3 regions of the Ralstonia insidiosa genome follow, and region 1 is predicted to be linked to each of the others. Evidence: predicted binding sites of a transcription regulator. Region 1 holds the regulator's gene; each other region holds the start of a gene.
The links. The regulator FliA, encoded in region 1, starts transcription of late flagellar genes. The targets are predictions, from matches to a motif close to CTAAAGTTTNNNNNNNNNNNGCCGNTA.

Region 1 (10,255 bases):
CCCAGGTAGGCTGGGTCGCCAAAGGTATTCTGGCCCATGCGCAGGGCATCGCTTGTGGCGGCGCCTTCGCGCAACTCGGTCTGCGTGGCGGGAATGCCGTAGGTCAACCAATGGTTCGCACCTTGGCCGAGTTGGCCCTGCGGATCACTCACGATCAACGCCAGGCTCTTGGTGCCGGCCGGCAGGTTGGACCAGCTCAGCGCCGGAGAGATGTTCTCGCCCGTGCAATTCTGGTTGGCGGGGTTCTTGCCGGCGTACTTGCGGTCGATGACGCCGTTGTCGGCAAACGCGGACGACTGAAGGGTGAAGACGCCGGTCTCGGCATGCGCAGCAGGTACGGCCGACAGGCATGCAAACAAAAACAGCCCGGCGCTGAGCGGCGCGCGGAGCATACGTAGTGCCACGATGGATCTCCTTGAGAGGTTTGTTCTCCGAAAAGCGCCAAGACGATACGCCAACACCCTCGACACGCCTACCGCGCGCGACACATCATCACAGGTAGCGCACGCAGCGTACCGTCAGAGTCCCGTGCGACAATATCCGCCCTCCGGCGAAGCTCTCGCCCTCGCAGCTTTTGCCTCACCTGACCATAGGAGACCCGGGCGCATGTTCGGCGACATCACGCGTTTTCTGCTCGACACGATCTTCTCGCTTTTTGGCGCCGCGCTGCTGATACGCGCCTGGACGCAGGCGGTGCGGCTGTCACCGCGCAATCCGCTGTCGCAGGCCATCTTTCAACTGACGGGCTGGCTGGTGCATCCGCTGCGCCGGGTGATTCCGGCCACGGGCTACATCGATTGGTCATCGCTGGTGGCGGCCTATGCCACGGCGCTCGTGTATCTGCTCCTGCTGCTGGCCTCCGTGGGCGTGAGCCCGATGGCGCTCCTGCCGTGGGGCTTTGTGGCAGCGCTGTTCACAGTGCTCAAGTGGGCGTTCAACGTGCTGGTGTGGGTGACCATTGCGTCGGCCATCCTGTCGTGGATGGGCCCGGCATCGCCCATGGGCGCGGTGCTCAATACGCTGGTGGATCCGCTGCTGCGCCCGATCCGCCGCGTGGTGCCGCCGCTGGGCGGGCGGCTGGATCTCTCTCCGCTGATCCTGTTGGTGATTGCGCAGGTGCTGGTGATCGCGCTGTCGCACCTGTCCCTTTCGCCGCTGTTCATGTGAAAACCTATTCACAATCCTACTGCGCAGCCCGATCTTGGCCCTGCGATGCTCACCGTACACATGTACGGTTGCGCTTCTCGGGTCAACCTCGAGCCGCTCGCTACGGATCGTGAACAGGTTCTGAGCGCGGCACGCGCCTTGCTCGACTGAAGGTGCCAGCGCACGCACTGCGCCGGCCCTATCAGGAGAGCACACATGAACACATGGAAAACGGCGCTGATTTGCGTGATTGCGGCACTGGCCCCGGCATTGGCGGCATGCACCGTAGGCGGTGCAGTGGCGGGCGGCGTAGCAGGCCATGAGCTGACACACAGCCCGGCCGGCACGATCGGCGGCGCAGTGGCCGGCGGTGTGATCGGCCACGAGCTGAGCAAGTAGCCGGTCCCGCCCATCCCTTCTCTCTTCAGGTTTGCGCGAACAGCGCGCGATATGCGCTGGGCGAGGTGTGATACGTCCGGCTGAAATGCTGGCGCAACGACACCGCACTGCCAAAGCCAGCCAGTTGTGCAATCGCTTCCACCGGCTGGCGCGTGGTCTCCAGCATGCGTTGTGCGTAGGCCAGACGTTGGCCGAGCAACCATTGGCTGACAGTCGCGCCGGTCAACTCACGAAAGCGTCGCGTGAAATTGCGTCGGCTCATCGCAGCGCGTTCAGCCAGCGAATCCAGCGTGTGCGGCTCAGCCAGGTTGGCGACGGCCCAGTTCAGCAGATCGGACAAGCGATCACCACCCGGCGCGTCGTGCAGCGGTTGCTCAATGTATTGCGCCTGCCCGCCCTGCCGATGCGGCGCCACCACCAGCCGCCGCGCAATGCGGTTGGCCACCTCTGCGCCATGCCAGCGGCGCACGAGGTGCAGGCAGCAATCCAGCCCCGCAGCCGTACCGGCAGATGTCACCAGCCGGCCATCGTCGGCATCCAGATACAGCACATCAGGTACGAGCTTCGCGCGCGGATAGCGCTGCGAGAACGCCTCGACCGCACTCCAGTGCGTGGTCGCCTCGCGGTCGTCAAGCACACCGGCCTCCGCCAGCACGAACGCCCCCAGGCACAGGCCAACCACCGTGGCACCCCGCTCATACGCAGCGCGCACAGCGTTCACCATGGGTGCAGGCGGCCGCTCTTCTGTATCGCGCCATGACGGCACGATCAGCACATCGGCGCGGGCTGCGTCTTCCAGTGTCAGGTCGGTCTGCACGGCAAACCCGGCGGTGGTGCGCAGGCCTCCTTTCCTGGCGGGTTCACCCGCGCAAATCCGCAGGTTGTACGCAGGCAGCCCCGCCCAGATGCGGTCTTCGAACACCAAGCACGGCACCGAGAGGTGAAACGGGCTGATGTCATTGAAAGCCAGAACAGCGATTTCCTGGGGTTGCATGTGGGCTCCGCGTGTTTGGCCCAATTTCATCGATAAATGTCTTCCGGGCCACTGTCGGGAAGGATAGCCATGCACGAAGATGCTGTCCACGGGCACAACACAACGCCCCAGACAGCAAATCCCGAAATCCACTCCGAGGAGTCAGCCATGACCGCAAACGCCACCCCCAAGCGCGCCCTGATCGTCATCGATGTGCAGAACGAGTACTTCACCGGCGGCCTGCCGATCGAGTACCCGAACCCGCAGCAGACTGTCGCCAATGTCGGCGTTGCCATGGATACGGCGCGTGAGGCCGGCATTCCGGTGATCGTCGTACAGCAGACCTCGCCCGCCAGCTCGCCGCTGTTTGCCATTGACACGGACGGCTGGCAACTGCACCCGGTGGTGGCCTCGCGCCCGCATGACCACTACGTAAGCAAGACGCTGCCGAGTGCATACCCGGAAACCGATCTGGCGCAATGGCTGCAAACCAACGGCATCGACACATTGACCGTGGTCGGCTACATGACGCACAACTGCGATGCCTCCACCATCAACCATGCGCTACACAACGGCACGGCAGTGGAGTTCTTGCACGATGCCTCGGGGTCGATCCCGTATCAGAACCAGGCCGGCTTTGCGAGTGCCGAAGAGATCCATCGCGTATTCAGCGTGGTGCTGCAATCGCGCTTTGCAGCGGTGATGTCGACCCAGGATTGGGTGCACAGCGTGAAGACCGGTGCGGTGCCGGTGCGCGACAACATCTACAAGTCCAACCAGCGGGCGCGTGGTCTGCTGAAGGATGAGGTGGCGCAGAAGGCAGCCTGATCGCGCGACGTTGTCGCCAGAATAAACACCTCGCCTTGCGCGGGGTGTTCGCGCTCAGCCGGCCACACCCTCTTCGGCCGGCAGAAACCCCCGAAAAGAGACTTCGACCTGCTCCACCATCGACGCCGAGGTGGCTTCGCGTAGGGCTGCCATCAGCGCCTCGAATGCGCCCTCCACAGACGCGCGGTCGGTGGCCTCGACCAGGCGCTGGCGGATCGGATGCTCGGCCGAGCTGAACGTGCGTGCCGCAATGTCCATGAGGTACATGCGTGCCGCAGCCAGCGAGCGCTTGCGGTTGGGCGCGGCCGGCTTGGGCGGCTCGGGCTGGGGTTCTGCAACCGGAACCAAGGCAGGCTCACCTGCAACATCGGCCGCAATCTGAATGAAACCCGCCTGCAGCAGTTCGAGCACGGCCTGCGCTTGCAGACCCAGTTGGCTCGCACGCACGGCAAGATCCTCGCCCGTGGCCTGGCCGTCCACCATGATGAGCAACGCCCGGCTTGAGCGGCTGAGCGCGCCGTTGCGCGTGGCGATCTCACGGCGCCCCGCGTCTGTCTTTTCGAATCGTGCTGATAGCGCTTGCATGGTTCCCCCCCGTTTTTTTCTCTTCCTCCTCCGAAGATTGGGCACAACCTAAGGCGCTTTATTTGCAGAACCGTGAAACTGCGCAGCGTGCGCGGTGAAATCGTTAAGCAAACGCTTGCGCTCAGATTGGTGTCGCCAAAGCAAAACACCCCGCCTGAAGCGGGGTGTTGCGTGGTTGCGGGTTGCGTTACTCAGTGCGCTGCAGCGGCGCCGCTCATCACCTCATGCGAACCACGGATGCCGTTGAACCACGCGTTGAGCACCACTGCCACCAGCGTGCCCAGGACGATGCCGCTGTGGGTAATCGGGTGCGTCCATTCCGGGAAGTGGTGGAAGAAGGTCGGCGCCAGCGTCGGCACCATGCCAAAGCCCACCGACACGGCGATGATCAGCAGGTTATGGCGCTGGTTCTGGAAATCCACCATGCCCAGCATGCGGATACCGGCCGCGGCCACCATGCCGAACATCACCAGCCCCGCGCCACCCAGCACGTACTGCGGCACGGATGCCACCACGTACGACAGCTTCGGAAACAGCCCCAGCACGATCAGCAGCACACCGCCCGCTGCCGCCACGTAGCGCGAACGCACACCCGTGATCGACACCAGCCCGATGTTCTGCGAGAACGACGTATGCGGGAACGTGTTGAACACGCCGGCCACCACCGTCGCCAGACCGTCGGCGCGCAGGCCGTTGGTCAGCTCGTTGCGCGAGATGGGCTTGCCCACCACGTGCGACAGCGCGAGGAACATGCCGGTCGATTCCACCAGCGTGATCACGATCACGATGCACATCGAGATGATGGCCGACAGTTCGAACTTGGGCATGCCGAAGTGGAACGGCGTCACCAGCGTCATCAGCGGCGCGGCGCTAACATCGGCCAGCGACACCTTGCCGAAAGCGGCGGCCACCAGCGTGCCCGCCACGATGCCCAGCAGCACAGCGATATTGCACAGCAGCGCGTTACCGAACTTGGTCAGCAGCAAGATCGTCACCAGCACCAGCGCAGCGATGGCCAGGCCAAACGGATCGCCAAAGGCCGGGTTCGGCACCATGTGCTTCACACCGTCCACCACCTGCGGAATCATCTGCTGGCCACCGGCGGCCCAGTTGATGCCCACGCTCAGCAGCGAAAAACCGATCAGCATGATGACCGTGCCCGTCACCACACGCGGGAACAGGCCCAGCAGCCGACCCATCAGCGGGGCAATGGCAATGCCGAACACACCCGAGACGATGGATGCCCCAAAGATGCCGGGCAGCCCCATGCCGGGTTCCACGCCGATGGCGATCATCGGTGCCACGGCGGCAAACGTCACCCCCATCATCACCGGCAGCCGAATCCCGAAGATCAGGAAGCCGAGCGACTGGATGAGCGTGCCGATACCGGCCGCAAACAGGTCGCAATTGACGAGATACGAAAGATCGCTCTTCGACAGGCCAAGCGCATTGCCGACAATCAGCGGCACCGCAATCGCACCGGCATACATCACCAGCAGGTGCTGCAAGCCGAGTGCAAACAGGCGCGGCAGCGGCAGGCGTTCGTTAACAGGATCGACGCAGGTCGAGGACGACGGCGAGGGAAGGCCGGGGGATTGGCGCATTGTCTTGTCTCCTGGGGCCACTCCCGTGTACGTGCCGGGAGCGTGCCTGGTGTGCATCGAGCGGACCGGGCACGGGCCCCGTCTGCCGACATTTGCGCGACGTGATGTCGCACATTTGCCGGCATCTTGGAGCGCGCTCCGGCTTATGTCAACAATTGCTATCGTTTTTTGTGTACATATTTTGCGTTCCGAAATGCGAGTGCGCTTCGAACATCGCCACACCTTGGTAAGTCACGCCGGAGTCGAATCGCTGGCGGTACAGGATGGCGCATCGCAGCATGCCGTTGTCGGCCACCACGGGCGTGAGATCGTAGGTGCCGCGCCCAAACGGGCTACCACCGTGGCAGGTGGTGCCAATATCGGGCTGGTAGTGCCGGATCAGCAGCGTCGCGCGCAGCCCGCTGGCTTGCACTTCCAGGCTGCCGATCAGACGCAGGGTGCCGCCCTGCCAAACCATGTCCAACGTGCCGCTCACGCAGCCTACGGGCCCGCATCCGCCAACCACGGTGGGCGTTGTAAACACGCCGCGACACCCGAGCGCCGTCTGCTGGCGCAGGGTCAGGTCGGCCTGATCGATCACGGCGTAGTGATAGTCCCCGGCGTTGCCGCCCACCGCTAACGTTTGCGCGCCCATGCGCACGGTGCCGCGCGTCCAGCGCCCGTGCATGTAACCGCGGTGGTGATGGAGATCCGCCAGCTCGGCGGTGTCGCCAATCAGCTGGTAGTCGTTGATGCCGATGATGGCACCCGAAGGCAGTTGCGCCAGCCGAGCAGCGCTGCCGCTGACCTGCCGCGCCCCGTTGCCCAGCATGAAGCGGGGCGGCGCACTACGATGGGCAGGCAATGACTCTGTGGCAAACGTGACAACCCGGGCGTCGGGCAGAAGAACAGCCTGCCCGCTCGCCGCCGGTTTCTGACAACCTGTCAAATTGTTGGCGGTCCCCTTTTTTTATGCGCATCGTGCGCATCCGTAACATCGGTTTGCCCAGCCAAGCGATGAGATGAATCCATTGTGGTCCTTGAGGAAGGTTGAACTGCCGCGACTCCGTAGCGGAATGTGCTGCGCAGCGCGCCTCAGCGAGGCGGATTCAGCCTAGGCAGTGGCTCACCCAAAGTTCAAGAAGCAACACAACTTCATATTCCTTGATATTCAAACGGGCTCCCTCAACTGCGGGACTCGTCCATCCCCAGCGATGCCATGAAGAACCCTCACTATGATCCGGCCAAGCCTCACCACACGCCGGATGGCTTCCGCAACCGCTACCCGCATCCGCGCCCCGGCGGGGATTTCTGGAAATGGCAACGCGAGCGCCGCAAGTCAGGGCTCCCCAAACCGCCCACACTGGACCTCGCCTGCATTGCCCCCAACCTGAGCGCGGTACACCAGCCGCCTGACGTGCCGCAGCTCACCTGGATCGGCCATGAAACACTGCTGCTGCAGATTGATGGGCTCAACGTGCTGACAGACCCGGTGTTCTCCAAGCGCGCTTCGCCGCTGCCGTTTGCCGGCCCGCGCCGCCACCAGCCGCCGGGGCTGTCGCTCAAGCAGTTGCCGCATATCGACCTGGTGCTGATCTCGCACAACCACTACGACCATCTGGACCGTGCCAGCGTGCGTGCGCTGATGCATCAGCCGGGCGGCGCACCGATGTTTTTCGTGCCGCTGGGTATCGACCACTGGTTTGCGCGCAACGTGCGCGGCACGCGCCTATCAGGTGACAAGCCCAACGTGCGCGCCTTCGACTGGGACGATGAAGCACACTTCGGCCCCTTCACCGCGCATTTCTGCGCCGTACAGCATTGGTCCGCACGCGGCCTGTACGACCGCAACCAGACGCTGTGGGGCAGTTGGGCACTGCTGCATCCGCGCCTGCGCTTCTGGTTCTCGGGTGATCTGGGGTATTCGCAAGACACGCGCGACATCGGCACGCGCTTCGGCCACTTTGATGTGGCCGCGATTGCCGTGGGCGCGTACGAGCCACGCTGGTTCATGAAGGCCCAGCACATCGACCCGACCGAGGCGGTGCAGGTCATGCAGGACATCGGTGCGCGGCAGGCGGTGGGCATCCACTGGGGCACGTTCGCGCTGACGGACGAACCGCTGGACCAGCCCATCGCCGATCTGGCCAACGCATTGAAGGTTGCCGACGTGCCCGCAGAACGCTTCGCCCTCTTCAAGCATGGCGAGACGCGCGTATGGGATGCAGCGGCCCAACGCCTTGTCACCGCATTACCCAAAGAAAACGCGCGGCCGCGAGATGACTCGCTGGCCGCGCAATAAGACTTTGGCAGGGAAAGCTCGGAACTACGCCGGCATCAGGTCGGCGTCGGCAGCCATGCGCGATCACGCAGACGAGCGCGGATGCGTGCGATGGCCTGGCTGTGGATCTGGCACACGCGCGATTCCGACACGCCCATCACGGCGCCGATCTCACGCAGGTTCAGATCCTGTTCGTAGTACAGGCTCATCATGAGCTTCTCGCGCTCGGGCAACCCCTCGATGGCGGCCACCACCGATTCGCGCAAGTCGTGGTCCAGCAACTGGTCCAGCGGCGTCAAATCGTTCTCGGCAGCGCGGTTCTCGATGAAGGCGTCGGCGTCTTCGCGGTCGAAATCTTCGTAGTACAGCAGCTGGCTGCCCTGCAGGTCGACCAGTTGCTTCTGGTAGTCGGCCAGCGACATGTTCAGCGCAGCGGCAATTTCCGTTTCCGTGGGCGCACGGCCCTTTTGCTGCTGCAGCTTCTGGATCGCCTGCTCGATCGTGCGGGCGCTGCGGCGCAGGCCGCGCGGCAGCCAATCGGAGCCACGCAGCTCGTCCAGGATTGCGCCGCGAATACGCTGGGCCGCGTAGAACTCGAACTGCACGCCCTGCGTTTCTTCATAGCGCGACAGCGCATCGAGCAAACCCATCATGCCGGCCTGGATCAGATCGTCGAGTTCGACGCTGGCCGGCAGCTTCACCATCATCTGGTTGGCAATGCGGCGTACCAGCGGTGCATACGTCGCCATCTCGTCGGACTTGGTCTTGCGACCGGTTGCGGTGTACATATCCATGCCTGCCTTTGGCGCTTCGTTCATGGTGCGCCTCAATAAACCATCTCGGCCGCGCGCGCGGTCGCGCGGGGCGTCAGGATCGACGTTGTTTGTGCCGCCTCATGGGCCGCCGCATCCGGCGCAGCCTGAGTCGGTTCTTGCGCCGATACCGTCACCCGCGACGCCGCCGTGCTACCAGCGACATCAGCGGCCTGGGCCTCGGCGCTGGCCCAGCTCAGCATCTCTTCGGCAAGCTGGCGGAAGGCCATGGCCGAAGGCGATGCGGGAAACGCGCTCGCCACGGGCTTGCCGAGCGAGAGCGCCAGTTCTACGTGCCGGTCTTCCGGCAGATAACCGGCAAAGTCGATCCGGGTGTTCAGATACTGCCCCACCGTGTTGGCCAGGTTGCCGAACACGCGCACGGCGGAGTCCACCGAATGCGCACCGCACACCACGGTGCGGATGCCGGCGCCGCTACCTTGCAGCACAGCGGTTTTCTTGAGCAGCGTGTACGCGCTCTTGATGCCTTCCGGACCGTCGGTGAAGGTCAGCAGCACGTCATCGCAAGCCTCGGCCACGGTGGCGAGCGCGCGGGTACCGAAATGCGCGGCCACCAGCGTCACGTCCGCCTTGTCGTCGTACTGTTCGAGCATGCCCGCCACAGCCAGCATGGTCTGCGCGCTCACCACGGCGGCGTCGCGGCCCATGGCGGACAGCGCAATGCGCAGGTTGTCGACAAAGTCATCCACCTGCTCTTGCTCGCCGATCACCAGCACGCGGCGGCTGGCTGCCTGACCGAGCATGCGGCGCAGCCCGGCGGCTTGATCCTTGGCGAAAGGTGTGGTCATGCTCGCCCCCTTGTTCAGGCGAAATCGAAAGCGGCCAGGCCCGGTTCGCGGCTGCGTGCGGCGCCTTGCGCCACCAGCAGCGATTCATCTGAATCCAGCGCGAACGACGATTGCTCGGCACTTGCACGGAAGCTGCGGTGGATCAGCAGCTTCTTGTTCGGTACTGCAATGTCCTCCGGCACACGCTGGCCGTACGACACGTAGTGCAGCGGCAGGCGGCGGCGGATCATCACGTCCATGGCGTGGCCCACCGATGCAGCCTCGTCGATCTTGGTCAGAATGCAGCCGGCCAGGTTGGCATCGCGGTAGGCGCTCACCACTTCGTCGAGCGTCTTGCCGTTGCTTGCAGCGTTCAGCAGCAGCAGGCGTTTGATCGACGGGCCCACAGCGTGCAGCATCGCCATCTGTTCAGACACCGCGCGATCGCGCTGGCTCATGCCGATGGTGTCGATCAGCACGACGTGTTTCTCACGCAGATCATTGAGCGCCAGGCTCAGGTCTTGCGCGTCTTTCACGGCATGCACCGAGACGCCCAGGATCTTGCCGTAGATGCGCAGCTGTTCGTGGCCACCGATCCGGTAGCTGTCGGTCGACAGCAGTGCCACGCGCGAGGCACCGTGGCGCAGCACGAAGCGCGCAGCCAGCTTGGCGGTGGTGGTGGTCTTGCCCACACCCGTCGGGCCCATCAGGGCAAACACGCCGCCCTGGTCGAGCAGGCTGTTTTCATCCGACACGGTGGTCAGGTTCTTTTCAATGGCGCGTTGCACGAAGTCCAGCGCACCCTCATACGTGTCGTGCTGCGGCATGTTCTCGAGCACGTAGCGCGTGAGCTGCGCCGA
Region 2 (10,255 bases), 710 kb from region 1:
CTGCACGTGGGTTGCTCAAGCGCTCGCGCGGGCAACGCAGCGTGGTACTCGATCGGGTGGGGCCGCATCGTCCTGTGCTGTATGCCCCGGGTCAGTCCGATGCGGCGTTGGAGTACGTGCCCGGCGCCGCCTACAGCGTCAGCGCATTCCAATTGGAGCGGGCTGATGAGACGGTGGCGGCCGCGCTCGGTCTGGAGGTTGGCGCGCAGGTGGCATTTGTGGAGCGCCGCGCGCAGGTCGAGGGCAAGCCCATCATGCTGCTGCGCACGTGGCTGACGTCACGGCTGGCGGCTATGCTCGAGGCGCGCGATTTTGAAGACCGCTTGTTCGTGCAGGTCTTCCAGCGGGCCAACCTGACCATCGCGCGCTCGCGCGAGGCGCCGCTGGCATGCGTGGCTGACGCGCATCAGGCCAGCCAGCTCGACGTCGCGGCAGGCGTGCCACTGGTGCGCGTACGCCGGATCGGCTACAGCGTGGCTGACGTGCCGATTTCCCTCACGTATTGCGATTTCTCCCCCGAGCGCTATACGCGCGAAGTTGACATTCGCGTCCTGCAAAACGACTGAGACTGCACTTGCGCCAGCACGGTGCAGAAACGGCGCCACACACCCCTGTGTTGGGACTTGTCTGGTGGGGGTATTCAAGCTAGCCTGCGCGCCTTCCCGCGAAAACGTATTCATTCGTGACACATCAGCATGCTGACGGCGTATTGGCACGGCTGTTGCATTCACTCGCGGCGATCTCAGCAGGGCAGGCGAGCCACCTGCCTCTGTGAAGCGAATTCAACACAACGGAACCAGAAGAGGGAGAAATCAACGATGCAACTCAAGCGATGTTTCAAGCTGGCCGCGCTGGCTGCTGCCGCCGCTCTGACCGCAGGTGCGGCCCAGGCGCAATCGTCTGTCACGCTGTACGGCCAGGTGGATGCCTGGGCCGGCATGACCAAGAACCTGGGCGCGTCTGACCGCGCAGCGGTTGTCAACTCGGGCGGCATGTCCACGTCGTACTGGGGCATGAAGGGCAGCGAAGACCTGGGCAACGGTCTGAAGGCCATCTTCACGCTGGAAGCGTTCTTCCGCCCTGACACCGGCAAGGGCGGCCGTTTTGATGGCGACACGTTCTTCGCCCGTAATTCGTTCGTCGGTCTGCAGTCGAACACCTGGGGCTCGATCAAGCTCGGCCGCAATACGCCGCAGTACTTCGTTTCGACGATCCTGTTTAACCCGTTCGGCGATTCGTACACCTTCTCGCCGATGGTGTTCCACACCTACCTGGGCAACGGCCGCACGGGCGCAGCCGGCATCTCGGGTCTGGTGGGCGATTCGGGCTGGAACAACTCGATCCTGTACAGCACGCCGGACATCAATGGCCTCACGGGCACGCTGATGTACGGTGCGGGTGAGCAGGCTGGCCACAACGGCCAGAACAAGTTTGGCGCGGGCTTCCTGTACTTCCGCGGCAACTTTGCAGCCACCGCCGCTTTCCAACAGGTGCGCTTCGATGCCAACCCGGGCGACCTGAATGCATTGGTGGCAGGTTTCCAGCGCCAGACTGCAACGCAGCTGGGTGCGTCGTATGACTTTGGCGTGGTCAAGCTGTACGGTCAGTACCAGTACATCAAGAACACGATCGCCACGGGTGATGCGAAGAGCAACGGCGGCCAACTGGGCGTGTCGATTCCGGTCGGCCCGGGCAGTGTGCTGGCTTCGTACGCCTACACGAAGACCTCGGGTGCTGCAGACGTGAAGCGAAACACCTGGGCCATTGGTTACGACTATTCGCTGTCCAAGCGCACGGATGTGTATGCCGCGTACTTCCGCGACAAGGTGTCCGACCTGAGCTCGGCTGATACTTTCGGCGTGGGCATGCGCGCAAAGTTCTAAACCTGCGCTTTCCTTGTCACCCCCGCGTGTCGACAGCGCGGGTGGGCATTTACAGCGGCGTCCGGGGTTCCGGGCGCCGTTTTTTGCTTGTGGAAGGCGAGTGGGGTCGGGCGTTCAACCGGTACGCGCGATGCGTACGGGCGCCAAGGAAGACGTGGCAGGCTCAGCTACGAGTTGCGGCTGATTCAGCAGCATGGCGCCACGCTGGGTGGCGACGAATACCGCTTCGGTACGGCTGCGGACTTCCAGGCGACGATATAGCGCGTTGATGTGCGCCTTGGCTGTGGCCTCAGAGATGCCGAGCATGCGGCTGATGGTTTTGACCGGATGGCCGCGCGAAAGCAGAACCAGGATTTCGTACTGGCGTTGGGTGAGTCCCAATAATGCGCAGTCGTCACTGCCCTTGGCGCCACCTGTTTGCGCATCTGGCCGGGCAAGCACAATGGAAGCCGGTACATAACGGCCGCCGGCGAGTACCAATTCCAATGCGGCTGCAATCAATTTGCCTGAATAGCTTTTCAGCAGATATGCAGAGACATTCAATTGCATCAGCGCGCGCACATGTGCGGCTGAATCGCTTTCACCCAGTACGGCGACGTGCCGTGGATGTGGCTGTTGCAGCAACCGGGAGAGCGCCGGAAGATCGTCGATGCCCGGCAGTGGCAGGCCGATCAGGGCCAGTTCGGCGTCCGCATGCGCCGCGAGATTTTCAAATAGGGCCTCGTCCGGGTCGACGCTGACGACTTCGGAAATGGCCGGCAAAGATTGTAAAACGTGGGTCGCACCGGCACGCACCAAGGGGTGTGCCTCAACTACGATCGATTTCACTGCGCCGCCTGTCTGGTTATGGTTGTTTGCCCATTTCCGGAATATGGCCGGCCGTCGCCCATTTGGACCGGCGAGATCCAAATTGATACAGGCGTGGCTGGTAGAAACGCAATGACGCGCGGTTTCGGTATGTTTCCCCGTTCAACCAGCAGTCACCAGGTGTGGTGCCGCCGGGCCGAAACCTTGGCATGCCATTCAGGCGCGATTTCTTTCCGGTTTTCTTGTTTATGTCGCCAGGCGCGGAGGATATACCCCGCCAAAATCGGCAGAATAAATCCCCAGCATGCTTGTTGCACCCATCAATGGGATGTAAACCTTTTTGTTTACCCCGATTGGCGGTGTGCCAGACCCCCTATAGATAGCAGGATCAGGCAGGGGCAGCTAGCCCCACTTCAAACCCATTGACGTAAACGTAAACCGGCGTTCGGCCGTCTTTGACGGCCCTGCGGTTTATTGGGCGACGACCGAGAAGCGCGGCATCGACAGCGGTTGCTTGCCGTCGCGGCCGTAGGGCGTGCCACCGCCGTTGTTGGCAGCGTGCAGGACAGACAGCGCGTTTTGCGTGGCGCGCAGACGCAGATCGATCAGGGTGCCGTTGTCCAGATTGCGCTGGCGCAGAGTGCGGGCCAGGGCCAGGTTCTCGTCGAACAGGCGGCTGGCGGTTTCATCGGTGCGCAGGTATTTGACCAGCCCGTACGGATCGGCGCCGCCGTGCTGCGCCCACCAGAGGCGGCGCTCGCGGTCAGCTTCGCCCAGGGCGGTGAGCTGCTTCTGCTTGGTCTGGGTGATGCGCTCGAGCTCGACCATGTCGCCGTCGCGCAACGCTTGCGCCTCGGCTTCCAGTGTCTGGGTGGCGGCGCGCAGCAGTTCCTGCTCGTCGGCAAGGGTGCGGATCAGCAGTGTGTTGTCCATGTTGGCGACCTTTAGCTTGCAAGCTTGGGCAGCCGCCGGCCGGCACACCGCCCCGCCGCGATCAGCCAAGGGCTGGCGGCGTCATGAGAAATGGGGGACGGACGACGGGAGGCTCCCGTCAGACCTTCTTGCTTTGTGCCGAGAGCAGCGAATGCGCGTCGGACAGCGCCGCATCGGCGATCTTGCCGGCGTCCATCTTGAGCGTGCCATTCTGAATGGCGCTGCGGATCTGCTCGACGCGTGCTGCGTTGAAGTCGCCGCTGCCCACTTGGCGCGAAACTTGATGGACCGACAGCGAAGGCACGGTTGAATCCTGGTCGCTGTGGCGCGTGGTGCCCGTGGCCGTCGTGGCCACCGAGGACGAGCCGGTCGCGCGCGTCGACCCGGACGCTGCGTCCTTGGTCGGCGCAATGGCCGGCGTGTTGTTGACGATATGGTTGATTTTCACGGGTGTCTCCGAAGAGCGCGTTCATCCTATCACCCATATCGGCCAACCCCGACCCAAACTTTAGCGGGGGATATCGGTTGCGCATCACCGTGTGTGTGTGATCGATTGATATCAAATCGATGTCAGAACTGGATCGCGACCACACCGGCGGACTGCGCAATGCCGGAAACGACGTTGCCGTTGGCCGTGCGCACCTGCGCCACCTGGCCCACAGCTGCCTGGTTCATGGCCCGGCCGTCGCTGGTCACCTGGAAGCCGCCGCCCTCCGCAACGAGCTTGACGGTCTGGCCGGCCTGCACGGCAATGGCCAAGCGCAGGCTTTCGGCGCGCAGCGGCTGGTTGGCCGCCACGCTGGTTACCAATACACGCCCGACCACGTCGGCGGGTTGCTGTACGACTGACGGTGGCAGCAGCGAAAGGTCCCCCGTGCGTGCTTCCAGGTCGCTCATGTCGAGCGTCTTGCCTGGCGAGAGCTGGTGCGACGCCACGTAATACGTCCCCGTGATCTGGATGGTGGCCGGTACCCACGCTGCCCAGGCGTGTGGTGATTTGCAGCGCACACCAACTTGAATGCGGCCGCGCAGGCGGTTGGCCGCCGGGAGCATCAGGTCGATCTGGTCACACGGCTGGTTGGCCACGCGTGGGTCGACCGGGCCGACTTCCACTGAGGCGCGCGGTGCGCCAGCGTCATTGGTGCCGCCCAGGATGTCCAGCTGCGACTGCAGTTGCTGCTGGATCTGCATCTGGATGGCGTTCGGGCCCTGGATGGTGGTCGTGGCGGGTTGTGCGGCCTGGGCCGGCATCGGCATGTTGGTGGCTGCCGGCGCGTAGCCGACGCGCATCATGCTTTGCGCGTGCGCCAGGATCGGATGGGCGAGGCTTGCCAGGACGCCCAGCGCCAGGGCCAGCAGCAGCGTGCGCCGGCGTGCGGCCAACGGCATTGCCGTGGCGCCGCGGCGGCGGACAACGGCAAAGGTCGGGTAGTGGGCGCTGCGTACAAACCGCGTGGACATGGAAAGCCCTCCATCTAGGAGCGTGTCATGCACTCTTACGGGAGTGCGAATCCACCCAAAAGGCCGCAGGGCTAGGCGTGGCCGACGCCGTGTGGTGATTCCACACAAGGAGGCCGCAACGACGCCATGCGGCCTTTTGGGTGGATTCCCTTTGGGTTGTTTCCAAAACACGCGCTGGGGGTGTTACGGCCACCCGCCAATGGAACAACCATTGGCAGCCGTCCGTGCCTACCCAGCACGCGTTTTGGAAACAACGCATCTCCCGTAAGAGTGCATGACACGCTCCAGAGTCCGGTGAAGTGTAGCCACGCGCGCGGGAGGGCCAAATGCGGAAATGTCGGCCAATCCCCCCCTTATTCGGACGAATGCTCTTGCCAGGTGGCCCCTAGACTTTGCAACGTGGTGAAGTCCCTGGCGTTGCGCGGTGCCGTTCCATTTGCCGCGCGGCCTGCCCCGGAAGGTCGGTTTCCCGGCCGGCCCCCGGATCCGCAGACAAGGCCCTCTCCACTGAGGCTGCATGACGGCAACTCAGCAATACAGCGGTTCTGGAGACGGCATCGGCGGTTTTGAAGGGGCTGCCGATGCCTGCTTCTCCAACCCACGGAATTCGGAATACCAAACAAACGCGGCGGCGGGGTTGCCAGTTCAGGCACCAACAAGACGCCACGCGCGAGGAATGACAGACATGGTCGACAAGCTGGATCAGTTGTTCGGTTTTCAGGAGAAGGCGTTGCAGTTGCGTTCGCAGCGGCACCAGATCCTGGCCTCGAACATCGCCAACGCCGACACGCCCAACTACAAGGCGCGCGACTTCGATTTCCAGTCGGCGCTGCAAAAGGCGGTCGGCCAGCAAAGCGGCAACACGCTGCCGATGACGGCCACGGCGTCCGGCCACCTGACGGCGGACGGCGCCCCTGCCGGTGATGTGACGCTGATGCAGGCGTCGCTCTCTCAGCAGGCCAAGTCGCTGCAGGGCGAAGTGCAGTACCGCACGTCGCAGCAGCCTTCCATTGACGGCAACACGGTCGACATGGACGGCGAGCGCATGCGCTTTGCCGACAACACCGTACGTTACGAGGCCGACCTGAACATCGTGACGCAGAAGATCAAGTCGATGCTGGCGGCCATTCAGAACAGCTAGCGCGGCAAAGCAAGACAAAGCAGGACCGAGCAGAACAGAGCAAGACAGGGTAGGACGATCGCGCCGCAGTCTCGGGTGCGACGAAAGAGGGGCGGGAGTGATGCGGCGCCCCGGGCCAGGCAGTCTGGCCCGGAGAGCGCCCACACAACACCGGACCGATCCGGCAACAGCAAACAGTACTCAGACAGCGGAACCAACATGTCGCTATTCAAGGTGATGGATGTGGCTGGCAGCGCGCTCACCGCGCAGTCCAAGCGCATGAACGTGGTGGCCTCCAACCTGGCCAACGCCGAGAGCGTGACGGGGCCCAACGGCACCGCCTACCGCGCCAAGCAGGTGGTGTTCTCGCCCGAGCAGGGGGCTGACGACTACGCCACGGGCGTGTCGGTCGACCGCGTGGTGGAAGACACCGTCACCCCCATGAAGCGCATGCACCAGCCGGGCAACCCGCTGGCCGATGCCGACGGCTACGTGACCATGCCGAACGTGGATCCGGTCGAAGAAATGGTCAACATGATTTCCGCCTCGCGTTCGTACCAGGCCAATGTGGAAGTCGCCAACACCACCAAGACGATGGCCGCCAAGGCCCTGACCCTGGGCCAGTAAGCGGCCCCCGCTCAAGCCTCCTAAGCGAGATACGACTATGACCGTCAGCTCCACGACAAGCACCACGGGTACCACCGGTACCACGAGCACGACCACCGGCAACAACCTGGCGATCACCAGCGGTACCGATCTGCAGAGCACGTTCCTGCAGATGCTGGTGGCGCAGTTGAAGAACCAGGATCCGCTGAACCCGATGGACAACTCGCAGATGACCACGCAGCTCGCGCAAATCAACACGGTCAGCGGGATCCAGCAGTTGAACACCACGATGTCCAGCATGCTCACGCAGAACGCTGCCACGCAGGCTTCATCGATGATCGGCCGGACGGTGCAGGTGCCGTCGTCCAACCTCACGCTGGCGTCCGGCAAGGCCAACTTTGGCATCTCGGTGCCTAATGGCGCCGATGACGTGGTCGTCACCATCAAGAATGCGGCCGGGGTTGCGGTGCGTACCGTTGATCTGGGCCAGATGACGGCCGGCTCCGGCAACTACACCTGGAACGGCAAGGACGACAAGGGCAACCAGCTTGCCGATGGCAACTACACGATCAGTACTGCGGCCACGCTCAACGGCCAAACCACCACGGCAAACGCGCTGGGCACCGACAAGGTGGCCGGCGTGACCATCAACAACGGCACGATGCAATTGGTGCTGGCATCCGGCGGGACGGCCAAGCTGTCTGACGTCGCTTCTATTCAGTAACGGGCCCGTCTCAGACACGCCCGCCGCATTTCTATTCTCGGGAGAACACTATGGGATTCCAGCAAGGCCTGAGCGGTCTCGACGCCGCCTCTCAAAACCTCGATGTGATCGGCAGCAACGTCGCCAATGCCAACACCGTCGGCTACAAGAAATCGACCGCCGAGTTTGGCGACGTGTACGCACGTTCGCTGGTGGGTGCTACCGACAATCAGGTTGGCCAGGGCGTGAGCGTGACCCGGGTGTCGCAGTCGTTCACGCAGGGCAACGTGACCAACACCGGCAACCCGCTGGACATCGCCATCAACGGCACGGGCTTCTACCGCATGGTGGACGCGAGCAGCGGCCAGGTGTCGTACACGCGTAACGGCCAGTTCCAGACCGACAAGAACGGCTACATCATCTCCGCCACCGGCCAGAATTTGACCGGCTACGGTGTGGATAACACCGGCAAGGTCAACACCGCCGTGCTGACCAACCTGAAGATTCCGGTCAATGACCTGGCGCCGCTGGCCACCACCAACACCGCGTTCGGGGTGAACCTTGACGCTGCCGCCACGCCGCCGACCACCACGCCGTTCTCGGCCACCAACTCGGCCACGTTCAACCACTCCGTTTCGGAACAGGTGTACGACGGCACGGGCACGGCCCACATGCTGACCAACTACTACGTGAATACGGGCCCTGGTACATGGGCGGTGTACTCGCAGGTCGATGGCAACAACCCGACTGGCGGTAACCCGGTCTCCACGCTGACCTTCAATGCCAGCGGTGCACTGACCACCAACCCCAGCAAGGTTGCCGTGGCCTTTGGCGGCATGAGCATCGCCAACATGGACTTCACCGGCACCACGCAATACGGCGGCGGCTACAACGACACCGCCCCCGGCGTTTCGCAGGACGGCTACGCCACTGGCCGCCTGGCCAGCTACGCGGTGGGTACCGACGGCACCATCACTGCGCGCTATTCCAACGGCCGCACCGCCGTGCTGGGTCAGGTTGCCATGGCCAACTTCAAGGCACCGGAAGGCCTGCAGAACATCGGCGGCAACCAGTGGGTGGAAACGTCCAACTCGGGCGCCCCGAACCTGGGCACGCCGGGCATGGGTTCGTTCGGCTTGCTGCAGTCGTCGGCGGTGGAGCAATCCAACGTGGATCTGTCGGCCGAGCTGGTGAACATGATCATTGCCCAGCGCTCGTACCAGGCCAATGCGCAAACCATCAAGACGCAGGACACCATCCTGCAGACGCTGGTGACCATGTAAGCACTGGATTGTCCTAACAGCCATCACCTGAACGCCCATCTAGGAACCTCGCATGGACCGCTCAATTTACGTGTCGATGACTGGCGTGAAGCACCTGTTCGACCAACAGGCCGCCAGCGCCAACAACCTGGCCAACGCCAGCACCACCGGCTTCAAGGCGCAGATCGACGCGTTCCATACGGTGGGTGTGCAGGGCGATGGCTCGCCCACGCGCAGCTATGTGATGGCATCGGCCATCGGCACAGACGTGACGCCAGGCCCGATCGAGACCACCGGCCGTTCTCTGGATGTGGCAGTCGACGGGCAGGGCTACTTTGCCGTGCAGGCCGCGGATGGCTCCGAGGCGTACACCCGCGCGGGCACGTTTCAACTGAGTGCCGACGGCACCATCGTCACCCTGGCCGGCCAGCCGGTGATGGGTGATGGCGGCCCGATCACGCTGCCGCCCAACACGACGGTGCAGTTTGCCAAGGACGGCACGGTCAACGCCATCAGCGCGGACAACGTCACGCCGCCGGTGTCGCTGGGCCGTCTGAAGCTGGTCAGCATTGACCCTTCAAACCTGAACCGTGGCACTGACGGCCTGTTCCGTCAGCGTGATGGGCAGGACGCCGACACGAATGAAAACGTGCGCATCACGCCCGGCGCACTGGAAGGCAGCAACGTCAACCTGACCGACTCGCTGGTCAACATGATTGAAATTTCGCGCCAGCTCGAGATGCAGATGAAATCGCTGCAGACGAGTGACACGAATGCCCAGTCGGCCAATGAACTGCTGCGCCACGCTTGATGCGTTGCGTGTGAACTGAATCAACCAAGGACTCGAACATGATTCGCTCCCTGTGGATTTCCAAGACCGGGATGGACGCCCAGCAATCGCAGCTGGATGTCATCTCGAACAACCTGGCGAACGTCAACACGACGGGCTTCAAGCGCTCGCGCGCCGTGTTCGAAGACTTGCTGTACCAAAACGTGCGTGAGCCGGGGGCGCAATCGTCGCAACAGACCACGCTGCCTTCGGGCATGCAGGTCGGTACCGGCGTGCGCATCGTCGCCACCGAGCGCTTGCACACGCAGGGCAACCTGACGCAAACCGGCAACGCGACCGACGTGGCCATCAACGGCAACGGCTTCTTCCAGGTGCAGATGCCTGATGGCACTCTGGCGTATACGCGCGACGGTAGTTTCCAGGTCAACGCGCAGGGTCAGTTGGTGACCTCCAGCGGTTACCCGATCCAGCCGGCCATCACCATTCCGCAGAACGCCACCAGCCTCACCGTGGGCAAGGATGGTGTGGTGACGGTCACCACGCCTGGCTCGGTCAACAACACCCAGGTCGGCACATTCCAGTTGGCCAACTTCATCAACCCGGCCGGTCTGCGCAGCATGGGCGAGAACCTGTATGCAGAGACCGAAGCCGCCGGCACGGCCAACCTGGCCAATCCGGGTTCCAACGGCA
Region 3 (10,255 bases), 730 kb from region 1:
GCGCAGGACTTTGCGGGGACCGAGTTCCTGGTGCTCGACGACGATGCGGCCATTCCGCAGCACACCATCGTCGTGACCCCGATTCCGATGGACATTCCGGTGCCGGCCGGTCGCGAAGTCCGCTTCGTGTCGGAACTCGAAACGCTCGCCAAATTTCCCTGAGTTGAACCCAGCATGGATTTCTCCAACGCCAATTCCGTGGTCTCGCTGATGAACAGCGTGCTGGCACCATCCAGCGCGGTCGGCGGCAGCACTGCCAGCGGTAGCGCCACGCAACCCAGTGTCGACTTTGGCTCGGTGCTCAAGTCGTCGCTGGACAAGGTCGATGCCTCGCAACAAAAGGCCGAGTCCATCTCGCGCAGCTTTGAGATGGGCAACAACGACGTCGATCTGCACGACGTGATGCTCTCGCTGCAGAAAGCCAACATCGACATGCAGACCGCCGTGCAGGTGCGCAACAAGCTGGTCTCGGCGTACCAGAGCATCATGAGCATGTCTATCTGACGTCACTCCAATTGCACGGGTTCTTTGGCTGCGTTTGAGCAACCGCAAGCGCGCTGACGGTCACGGCCCCCAACAACGCGACTATTCGCATGCCGTCCGTGGCAATATGGATGCCCCATTGAATACGGTCATGCGCACCGCGCCTGCTCAGGCCAGTGCAGCACGCGCCGCACAGGCGCCAGGACCGTCCCCGGGAGTCTTCCGTGAACGACGTGCTGGCGCTCGATCAGCAGCTCTGTTTTCCTCTGTACGCCGCCGGCCATCTGCTGACGCGTCTGTACCGTCCGCTGCTCGACGAGCTGGATCTGACCTATCCGCAATACCTCGTGATGCTCGCCTGCTGGCAGCAGACACCGTGCGCCGTAGGCGATCTGGGACGCACGCTGTACCTGGATACGGGCACGCTCACACCGTTGCTCAAGCGACTGGAGGAACAGGGCTTGCTCACACGCACGCGCGATCAGGACGACCAGCGCCGCGTTGTCATCGAGCTGACCGAGACTGGCCGCGCCCTGAAGGAGCGCGCGACCAAGGTGCCGCAAGCGCTCACGTGCAAGATTCCGCTTGAGCCCGACGAGATCAGCGCCACGCGCGAAGTGCTGCACAAGCTGCTGAATGCGCTTGCTGCGGCCGATGACCGCGGCTAGCCACACTCACCTGATCGACAGACCAGGCCGCATCCCGAATCTTCATCTTTCCGACACACCGTGCAATCCACTCCCACCAAGCTCGCGCTGGTTGTCATCGCGCGCAATGAAGCCACCTGCATCGAACGCTGCCTGCTCAGCGCCAAACCGTTTGTCGACCGCATGGTGGTGTTGGATACCGGCTCCACTGACGACACCATCGCCATTGCCCAGGCATGCGGCGCGCATGTCAGCCAGATGACTTGGCAGAATGATTTTTCAGCAGCCCGCAACGCCGCGCTGGAAGCCGCCAATGCGGACTGGAACCTCGTCCTGGATGCAGATGAATGGCTGGAAAGCGGTGGTGAACATCTGCGCGCCCTCAGCAACGCCAAACCGGTGCTGGGCATCCTTTGCATCAAGAACGATACCGATGCGGCCGACGCCGCCAGCCAGTTGATTGCATGGCTCCCCCGCCTGCTGCCGCGTGGCGTGCGCTATGTGGGCCGCATCCATGAACAACCGGTGTCTTCACTGCCGGCGCAGCGCCTGTCCATCGTGCTGCGGCACGATGGCTATACCGCCGCCAAGATGCAGAAGAAAGGCGAGCGCAATACGCAACTCCTGCTCGATGAACTCAAGCATCGGCCTGACGATCCTTACGTGCTATTCCAACTCGGCAAGGAAATCGAGCTGCATCAGGAAGACTACGCCCGGGCCACGGACTATTACGCCCGGGCTTTCGCCCTCGCGCCGCAAGACGCACCGTACCGGCGCGGCCTTGCGCTGCGCTATCTGTACAGCCTGGGCAAATCGGATCGACTGGATGAAGCGATGGCCCATGCGGATACCAGCATCCATGCATGGCCGGATTTTCCGGATCTGTGCTTCGCGCTGGGCCTGGTGTTGGTGGATGCGGCGGTCAAACATCCTGAGCACGCCAACACGCAATGGCTGCCGCTGGCGGAGCAGGCATTCTGCCGTTGCCTGGAGATTGGCGATCAGGCGGGGATGGACGGCAGCGTTGTCGGGCGAGGCAGCTTCCTGGCTGCCCAGCAACTCGCTACCGTGTATCAGATGCAGGCCAACGTGCTTGCCCGCAAATCCGAGCAATACCTGGCGCTGTCAAAGCAGATGCAAGGCGCGCCTGCGCCTCGCGAGGGTTGAGAGTGACCCTATCCGTATAGCGGATCAGTAGCGTGCCATGCTGCCGTAGGCGTTGCTGGCAGTGTTGGCACGGCGTGCCGTGTCAATGCGCTTCTGCAGGCGATCCAGGCGCGGATACACCATCGCGCGTACGCGAGCGTCGTCTTCAAGAATGCGCACGAGCAGCGTACGTTTGCGCTCGATGTCATCGCGTGACAGCGTGGGATGCGGCTCAGAACGGCGCAGCGCATCCACATAGGCGGCGCTCTCGCTCTCCAGCGTGCTGACGATCTCCCAGTTGCCCACTTCAGCAGCATTGACCATCTCGGCAGTCAGGCGCGCGATGGCTTCGTAGCAGACGAACAGACTTTCGCTGTCCTTGATCGGGATGTTGCGGTGCATGTTGGCTCCAGTTGGGCCGAATTCAATTCGTAAAAATCGCTTTGCTGCGCGGCCAGCCGCGTCAGCTCACAACACTCAGGTGGTTGCTGGACGCAGCAGCACCCGGCTGGCCAATAGCAAGCCAGGCTTCCTGCAACGACGCCAACAGACCGTCAACCTCGGCAAGCACCGTCAGGTCATTGGTGCCGTTGGCCACCAGCAGACGGCGCAGCATGTAGTCGTACAGACTATTGAGCTGCGCAGCGATTTCGCCACCACGCTGGTGGTCGAGACTGGCCTGCAGGCCCTGGCCGATGATCGAGATGGCCTTGTCAAAGGCACGCAGCTTGGTGGGCAGGTCGCCGCGCTCGATGGAGGCGGCAGCCAGCTTGACAGCGGCGCGTGCACCATCGAACAGCATGGCGATCAGCCGGTGCGGGTTAGCGTCAACCACAGACGTCTCGATACCGACTTGCGCGTAGGCACCGATGGCGCGGCGTGCTGCGTACATGAGAAAGGTCCTCGCTGTGTGATCTTGTTATGGGTGTTGCTTCAATCCGGACTTAGTTGCTCTTGGTCTGGTTCGCAATCGCCGCGAGCTGCGTGGTCAGGTAGGTACTGGTATTCGTCATGCTGGCCACCGCCGCAGACAACGCGTTGAACTGCGTGTAGTACAGGGCCTGCTTGTTGCTCAACTGCAGTTGCATGTTGCTGATCTGGCTGGCGAGCGAGGTGAGCGAACTGTTGATCGAGTCCGTCTCGTTCTGCACCATGCCGTTGGTCGACAGCAGGTTGGTCATGACGGTGTTGAGCTGTGCGGCATAGCCACGCTGCACTGTCACCGTGCCGCGGTTGCCCAGCGCACCGCCGGTCACCTGCACGGTCAGGCCATCGACGGCCGTGCCGGTCGCGCCATACAGGTTCTGGCCCGAACCCGTGGCCGCCACCCCGTTGATGGTGCCCTGCACGTCCTGGCCAACCACTGCAGTGGGGCTGCCACCCAGCAGCGACGCAGCGCCATTGCCCGATACCGACACTGACGAGATCGAACCGAACTGGCTGTCGGCAATGCTCAGCACGCCACCAGCATTGGCCGACACCGATGCGGTGATCTTGGCGTTCTGCAGGCTCGACGATGCGTTGATCTGGCTCTGGACCTGTGCGGCCAGGCCCGCAGCGCTGTAGCTGCCCGCCGGTATGGTCACGTTGACGGCGATACCGCTGATGTTGAACGCCAGCGTGTCGTTGCTGCCCGCCGTGATGGTCGTATTGGCAGCGGCCGAACCCGTAATCGAGCCCTGCTTGGCCAGTTGCGAGACGCTGACGGCATAGCTGCCCGACTGCGTGGTGCTCGAGAAGGTTGGTACGTTGACCAGCGAATCCGTGGCCGTGCCGGTGCCCGCAAACAGGCCGGCGACCTGGCTGGGCGATGCGGCAATGGCGGCCGACAGCGTGCTGTTGTTGATCGCCAGCGTGCCGTCCGAATTCATCGTCACACCAACGCTGCCCAGCGACTGGTAGTTGCCATTGCCGACGGCCTGGCCCAGCACGTCGGTAATCTGGTTGATGAGCGTCTTGGTGCTCACATCGCCAGCCAGCGGACCGTTGTTGGCCTTGTTGCTGGTGTCGATATTGGTGAGCGTGTTCAGTTGCGTGCGCAGCGCGTTGTAGCCATTCACGAAATTGGTGACGGCGGTGGTGGTGGCGGTCGGGTCGTTGGCCACCGTCACGGTGGTGCTGCCCGTCTTGGCCAGCGTGAACGACGTGCCATCCACCACGTTGGACAACGTGTTGGTCGGGCTTTGCACCGCAATACCGTTGACCGTGGCCAGGGCGTTCTGGCCCGTGGTCACCTCGTTCAGGTTCTGCGTGCCGGCCGGATCTTGCGAGAGCAGCGATTGCAGCGTCGAGTCGCCCGACACGGAAATCTTCATCTCCGAGTTGGAGCCACCCGCCGTGGAGGTCAGCACCAGGCGGTACGGGTTGCCGCTGCCATCATCCACGATGCTGGCCGAGACGCCCAGGTTGGCCGAGTTGATGGCATCACGAATGCCGGCCAGCGTGTTGCTGGACGAGTTGATCGTGATCGAACCGCCCGGCAGGCTGCCGTTCTGTGTGAACGTGGCGCCGGTGTACTTGCCGTTGGAAAGGCTGCCGCCCGACACGGAGCCGAACGAGAACGAAATCGTGGTGGACGACCCGCTGCCAATGGCTGCCGTAGTGGACGTCTGCCCTTGGGCGGCCAGCACTTGCGACTGCGCAAGCTGCGTCACATTCACAGCGTACGAGCTGGCCGGCGCCGAACCGGAAACCGACGCGCTCAGCACCGATGCGTCGTAGCCGCTCGCCTTCATGGCGCTGTAGTTCGACAGGCTGGTCAGGTTCGACAGTGCAGTCTGGAAGGTCGACAGCGAACTCTTGAGCGTACCCACGGCCGAGAGCTGCGTCTGGTACGAGCTCTGCTGGGTCTGCAACTGAGTCAGCGGCTGGCTTTCCACGCTCATCAGGCTGGTGACCAGCGAGTTGACGTCGATGCTCGTCCCGATACCGGGAATCGAGATCGGCGGTACGTAGTTGCTGGTGGTGGAAGAGGTCGTGGTGGTCGCCATGATCGAATCTGGTGAACGTCTGCGTCGGCGGAAGTCTCTCTTCTCAACGGCAGTGCCTGCCACTTCTTTAGGGCATGGCGCCCATACGCCGCCCCTGATAAAGGGGGGTATCGATCAACAAAAGAAAAGGCCGGCGCCCCGAAGAGCGCCGGCCTTTACCGACTCCTGCGCCCAGCCGCCTGTACCAGACAGGCCGGGCCAGCATCAGCCTGCTATTAGCCCTTCAGCAGGTTCAGAATGCTGTTCGGTGCCGAGTTGGCTTGCGCCAGCATGGCCGTACCCGCTTGCTGCAGGATGTTCTGGCGGGTCATGTTCGACGTTTCCGACGCGTAGTCCGTATCGATCATGGTCGACTTGGCAGCCGACAGCGCGGTGTTCGACGAGGTCAGCGTGTTGATGGTCGAGCTCAGACCGCTTTGTTGTGCACCCAGGCTTGCGCGAGCTGCCTTCAGGTTGGTCAGGTCGGTGGCAATGGCAGCTTGGGCTGCCGTGGCGTTGGCAGCGCTGGTCACGCTCGTACCGGTCAGCGTACCGAAGGACGACAGGTTGGCGTTGGTAACCGTAGCAACGTCCGTGGTCGAGCTTTGGCCGTACTGGAACGCCGTCGAGGTCACCGAACCATCGAACAGTTTGGCGCCGTTGTAGTTGGCGTTGGTTTCGATGTTCTTGTTGGCCGTGGCCAGCTGTTGGTATTCCTTGTCCAGGTTGGCCTGGTCGGTGGTCGACAGACCGCCGTTGTTGGCTTCCACTGCCAGCTGGTTCATACGCTGCAGGTTGTTTTCAACCTGGCCCAGGTACGAGTCGGCCGTTTGCAGATACGACTGTGCGTTGTTGGCGTTCTGGATACCCTGGGTTTGGGCGTTCAGCGTGGTGGTCAGGCTGGAGGCCACAGCGTAAGCAGCGGCATCGTCCTTGGCGCTGTTCACGCGCAGGCCGGTCGACAGGCGTTGCAGCGACGTTTGCAGAGCGTTCTGCGATTGCGACAGAGCTTGCTGCGTTTGCAGGGACGAGATGTTGGTATTAAGGCTGAGGGACATGACGGCTCCTAAGTTTCCCGATGGCGTTGTTGCCCGTTTGATTGCTCGTTCCGGCTAGGCCGGGCAACGTGACCTGCAACTTGAAGGGGATCAGGTCTGCGTTGTACTCAGGTTATCGGTGGCCCCGGCAGAAAGTTTAGGGGCAACTTGACAAATTTGTGCGCGAGCGGCGGTTTGGCTCCGGCGGCACCCCCTACTTCCGCCCCCCACCAAAAGAGGCGCCGGGCCGTCTTCTTGGCAGATACGTGCTCGGCTATACTCGATCGACCAGTTCAGAGGCGCCCGCATCCCTATATAGAGAGCGCCATCGCACAGATGGGGAGTTGCAGGCCCGCCGGACCAGCCCAAAACCTGCCGGCGGTTAGAAGAGCTCAAGTCGAGCCCGTTTGACCGCAACGCCCACCATGCTCAACGTTCTGATTGTCGAACCGCACGATATTGCCCGTGCAGGCTTGCGCCAGATCCTCAAGGATTCACGCCTGGCCCGGCAGATCGAGGCCGTACCCGACCTGCACAACGCCAACCAAGACCTGCTTGCCGAACGCGAGTGGGACGTCATGCTGTTCTCGGTGGAATCTGCCACCGGTGACGAATTCCTGACCATCAAGGCCGTCCGCCAGCAGCATGCGCGCCTGGCCGTGCTGGCGCTGGGCCGCCACCCCGAGGCGCTGCTGGCCGTGCGCGCACTCAAGGCCGGCGCATCCGGTTATCTGCCGATGGACGCCACCCAGCCGCAGTTGCTGGCGGCCGTCAACGCCATCTCCAAGGGTAAGAAATACCTGCCGTCCGACCTGGTGGAAGTGCTGGCCGACAATCTGAACGTCGACTGGGACAAGCCCCGCCACGACATCCTGTCCGACCGGGAATTCCAGACCCTGCGCATGCTTGGCTCCGGCCGCACACTGAGTGAGATTGCCGAGGCGCTGCAGATCAGCGCCAAGACGGTCAGCGTGTATCGGGGGCGGGTGCTCACGAAGATGAGGCTGCGCAACAACGCCGAGGTGACCATGTACGTGGTCAGCAACGGGTTGCAGCTATAGGGCGTCCCGCAAAGCTACTGCGCCGTCCGATCTTGACCCTGCGATGCTCGCCGTACGCGTGTACGGCTGCGCTTCTCGTGTCAACCTCGGGCGGCTCGCTACGCTTTTCAGGACACCCTGAAAAGACTCGAAATCACAGGAGACGTGGCTCGCGCAACCCATAGCGACGCACGTTCTCGCGCACCAGATCCTGCACGGCAGATGGCTCCAGCGGCCGTGTAAGCAGGTAGCCCTGATACTCATCGCAGCCAATTTCGCGCAGGAATTCGAGCTGCCCGGTGGTCTCCACACCTTCAGCCACGGTCTTCATGCCCATCGCTTGCGCCATCATGATGATGGCCCGCGTGATGGCGGCGCGCTCGGCCACGTGCGGCAAGTCCTGCACGAACGAGCGGTCGATCTTGAGCGTGTCGATCGGGAAGCGGTGCAGATACGAAAGCGATGAGTATCCAGTGCCGAAATCGTCCAGCGCCAGCGACACCCCCATCGCGCGCAGCTCGGTCAGCAGCGCATGTAGCGACGGATCATCGCGGATCAGGATGCCCTCGGTCATCTCCAACTCAACCGCGTCCCCTGGCAAGCCGCTGGTGGACAGCGCCCCACGCACCATGGCACTGAGCTGCCCCGAACTGAATGCTTGCCCTGACAGGTTGATCGACATGCGCAGTTGCGGCAGCCCGATGCGGCGCCAGCGCGCAAGCTGATCGCAAGCGGCGCGCAGGATCCAGCGGTCGATCTCGACGATCAGGCCGGTCTCTTCCGCGTCTTGAATGAACTGGCCGGGCATCATGCGGCCGAAATCTGCCGAGTTCCAGCGGATGAGCGCCTCGACGCTGACGATGCGGCCGCTCTTCACGTCCACGCGCGGCTGGTAATCGGCGTAGAACTCGTTGCGGTCGCTGGCGCGGCGCAGGCCCGATTCAATGCGGAAACGGCGCGAAACGCGGTCGTCCAGATCGCTGGTGAAGGTCTGGAAGTTGTTGCGGCCGCGCTCCTTGGCCAGGTACATGGCCGCGTCGGCCTTGCGCAGCAGGGTGTTGGGGTCGTCGCCGTCGTGGGGTGCCACGGCAATGCCGATCGACACCCCCAGGAACAGCTCCTGCCCGTCGATATGGAACGGCGCGCTGATGGCCGAGAGAATGCGCTCGGCGACCCGGCGCGTACCCAGGGCATCGAGCGATTCGAGCATGACGACAAATTCGTCGCCGCCCAGGCGGGCCACGGTATCGGCCTCACGCGCGCAGGCTTGCAGGCGGGCGGCCACTTCGCGCAGCAGCATGTCGCCAAACTGGTGGCCCAGCGTGTCGTTGACGTTCTTGAAACGGTCGAGATCCAGGAACATGACCGACACGCGCGTACGGTTGCGGCGCGCGATGGCCAGCGCATGCTCCAGTCGGTCTTCCAGCGCGGAGCGGTTCAGCAGGCCGGTGAGCGTATCGTGCGTGGCCAGATGCCGGATACGCTGCTGCGCTTCGCGGATCTGCGTGATGTCGACCAGCGACACCAGCACGGAGTACGGCGGCGTGCCCGCATTGGACCCGGCCGCGGGCACGGCGGTCATCGAATGGCCGCCCTCGGTGTACAGCGGCGTCCAGTTGCTCGACACCCAAACGGTGCGGCCGTCCTGGCAGTGCAGCCCAAAGATCTGGTTCAACTGCGGCAGGCCCTCGGCCATCACGTCACGGTCGGGCCAGTCGGCGTCGTGGATGGTGGTCTCAAACTCGTCCACGGCTGACAACACGACCTGTGCCAACGTGCGGCCGATCAACTCGGCCACCGGCACGCCCAGCAGGCGCGCTGCGCTGGGGTTGGCGTAGGTCACGCGTCGCAGGCCATCGCACACCAGAATGCCCTCTGTCAGCGCGTTGACCATCGACAGCAGGTCGAGCTTCGGGCAAAAGCCCGGCGGCTCGCCGCGTGCCGGACAGTCAGCCGGCAGCCCGTCGGCATCGACGGGACCAAAGGCAACATGGGTGGGCATGGACAAGGAATTCAAGACGGCTTCCGGCAGGACGTTGTGCGGCGCCGGAAACCTGCCCGACGCCCTTTGCAGAACTACAACGGCACGCACCGGCAAATCTTTCGGGCAGACATCACTTTTACGCAGCGGTTTGCGCGCCGGGAGATGAGGAAGGCGCATGGGGACGAGATACGCCGCATAAAAGTGATGTATAAACAACTTTATGGCAACTCAATTCCCCCAGCGCTTTGCCGCAAACCCCCGAGATAGACGGGATTGACCGCGTTTCTTGCCGGAATGAGCTGGACAGAGGTGAGGAAGAATGCCATCCGAGAACCCGACTCTGGAATTTCCGAATTTCGAGCCGGACAGGTCTTCCCCCCGATCGTTGTCCCATTAGCTCCGAGTGATCCCCATGGCCGAAGCCGCTGCCGCCACTACTGCCCCCGCCCCTGCTGCCAAGGGCGGCTCCACCAAGCTGCTGCTGATCATCCTGATCGTGCTCCTGCTCGTCGGCATGGGCGGTGCCGCCGCCTGGTTCTTCCTGGGAGGCGGCAATCACGCTGCATCCCCTGCCGCACCGGCCAAGCCCAAAGAGCCGGTGTTCGTGCCAATGGATACCCTGACCGTCAACCTGAAGCCCGAGGAAGGCAACGATCGCTATCTGCAGATCGGCATCACCTTCAAGAGCTTCGACAAGCACGCTGAAGAAGGCATCAAGACCTACACGCCCGAACTGCGCAGCCGGATCCTGACGCTGCTGGCCAGCAAGTCGCCCACTGAGTTGTATCCGGCAGAGGGCAAGGCCGCACTGGCCAAGGAAATCGTCGAACAATGCGAGCAGGTGTTCACGGCTGTCGGCAAGGAATCGCCGGTGGCGGACGTCCTGTTCACCAACTTCGTGATCCAGTGACATGCTCAAGGAAGAGTTTCTTTCCCAGGAGGAGATCGA

Region 2: the regulator FliA is predicted to act here: its motif matches at 4,108-4,134, upstream of flgM (flagellar biosynthesis anti-sigma factor FlgM).
Region 3: the regulator FliA is predicted to act here: its motif matches at 5,311-5,337, upstream of fliD (flagellar filament capping protein FliD).

What each region holds. Positions count from the first base shown of each region.
Region 1 covers NZ_VZPV01000002.1:215,025-225,279, forward strand. Annotated here, with positions in the region: gene F7R11_RS17710 (YbhB/YbcL family Raf kinase inhibitor-like protein) at 1-404, opposite strand, end outside; gene F7R11_RS17715 (YggT family protein) at 607-1,167, shown strand; gene F7R11_RS17720 (glycine zipper 2TM domain-containing protein) at 1,363-1,545, shown strand; gene F7R11_RS17725 (GlxA family transcriptional regulator) at 1,571-2,539, opposite strand; gene F7R11_RS17730 (cysteine hydrolase family protein) at 2,687-3,346, shown strand; gene F7R11_RS17735 (hypothetical protein) at 3,401-3,931, opposite strand; gene F7R11_RS17740 (nucleobase:cation symporter-2 family protein) at 4,123-5,535, opposite strand; gene F7R11_RS17745 (hypothetical protein) at 5,684-6,346, opposite strand; gene F7R11_RS17750 (MBL fold metallo-hydrolase) at 6,734-7,816, shown strand; gene F7R11_RS17755 (RNA polymerase sigma factor FliA) at 7,852-8,613, opposite strand; gene F7R11_RS17760 (MinD/ParA family ATP-binding protein) at 8,622-9,416, opposite strand; gene flhF (flagellar biosynthesis GTPase FlhF) at 9,431-10,255, opposite strand, start outside.
Region 2 covers NZ_VZPV01000002.1:921,744-931,998, forward strand. Annotated here, with positions in the region: gene F7R11_RS20975 (GntR family transcriptional regulator) at 1-566, shown strand, start outside; gene F7R11_RS20980 (porin) at 819-1,883, shown strand; gene F7R11_RS20985 (LuxR C-terminal-related transcriptional regulator) at 1,998-2,711, opposite strand; gene F7R11_RS20990 (flagella synthesis protein FlgN) at 3,162-3,623, opposite strand; gene flgM (flagellar biosynthesis anti-sigma factor FlgM) at 3,742-4,071, opposite strand; gene flgA (flagellar basal body P-ring formation chaperone FlgA) at 4,194-5,084, opposite strand; gene flgB (flagellar basal body rod protein FlgB) at 5,770-6,225, shown strand; gene flgC (flagellar basal body rod protein FlgC) at 6,424-6,831, shown strand; gene F7R11_RS21015 (flagellar hook assembly protein FlgD) at 6,869-7,534, shown strand; gene flgE (flagellar hook protein FlgE) at 7,585-8,796, shown strand; gene flgF (flagellar basal-body rod protein FlgF) at 8,849-9,586, shown strand; gene flgG (flagellar basal-body rod protein FlgG) at 9,625-10,255, shown strand, end outside.
Region 3 covers NZ_VZPV01000002.1:945,022-955,276, reverse strand. Annotated here, with positions in the region: gene F7R11_RS21160 (glycosyltransferase family 2 protein) at 1-162, shown strand, start outside; gene fliE (flagellar hook-basal body complex protein FliE) at 175-504, shown strand; gene F7R11_RS21150 (MarR family winged helix-turn-helix transcriptional regulator) at 708-1,151, shown strand; gene F7R11_RS21145 (glycosyltransferase family 2 protein) at 1,212-2,297, shown strand; gene F7R11_RS21140 (flagellar protein FliT) at 2,322-2,678, opposite strand; gene fliS (flagellar export chaperone FliS) at 2,740-3,168, opposite strand; gene fliD (flagellar filament capping protein FliD) at 3,221-5,266, opposite strand; gene F7R11_RS21125 (flagellin N-terminal helical domain-containing protein) at 5,482-6,303, opposite strand; gene F7R11_RS21120 (LuxR C-terminal-related transcriptional regulator) at 6,708-7,343, shown strand; gene F7R11_RS21115 (putative bifunctional diguanylate cyclase/phosphodiesterase) at 7,477-9,324, opposite strand; gene fliL (flagellar basal body-associated protein FliL) at 9,719-10,216, shown strand; gene fliM (flagellar motor switch protein FliM) at 10,218-10,255, shown strand, end outside.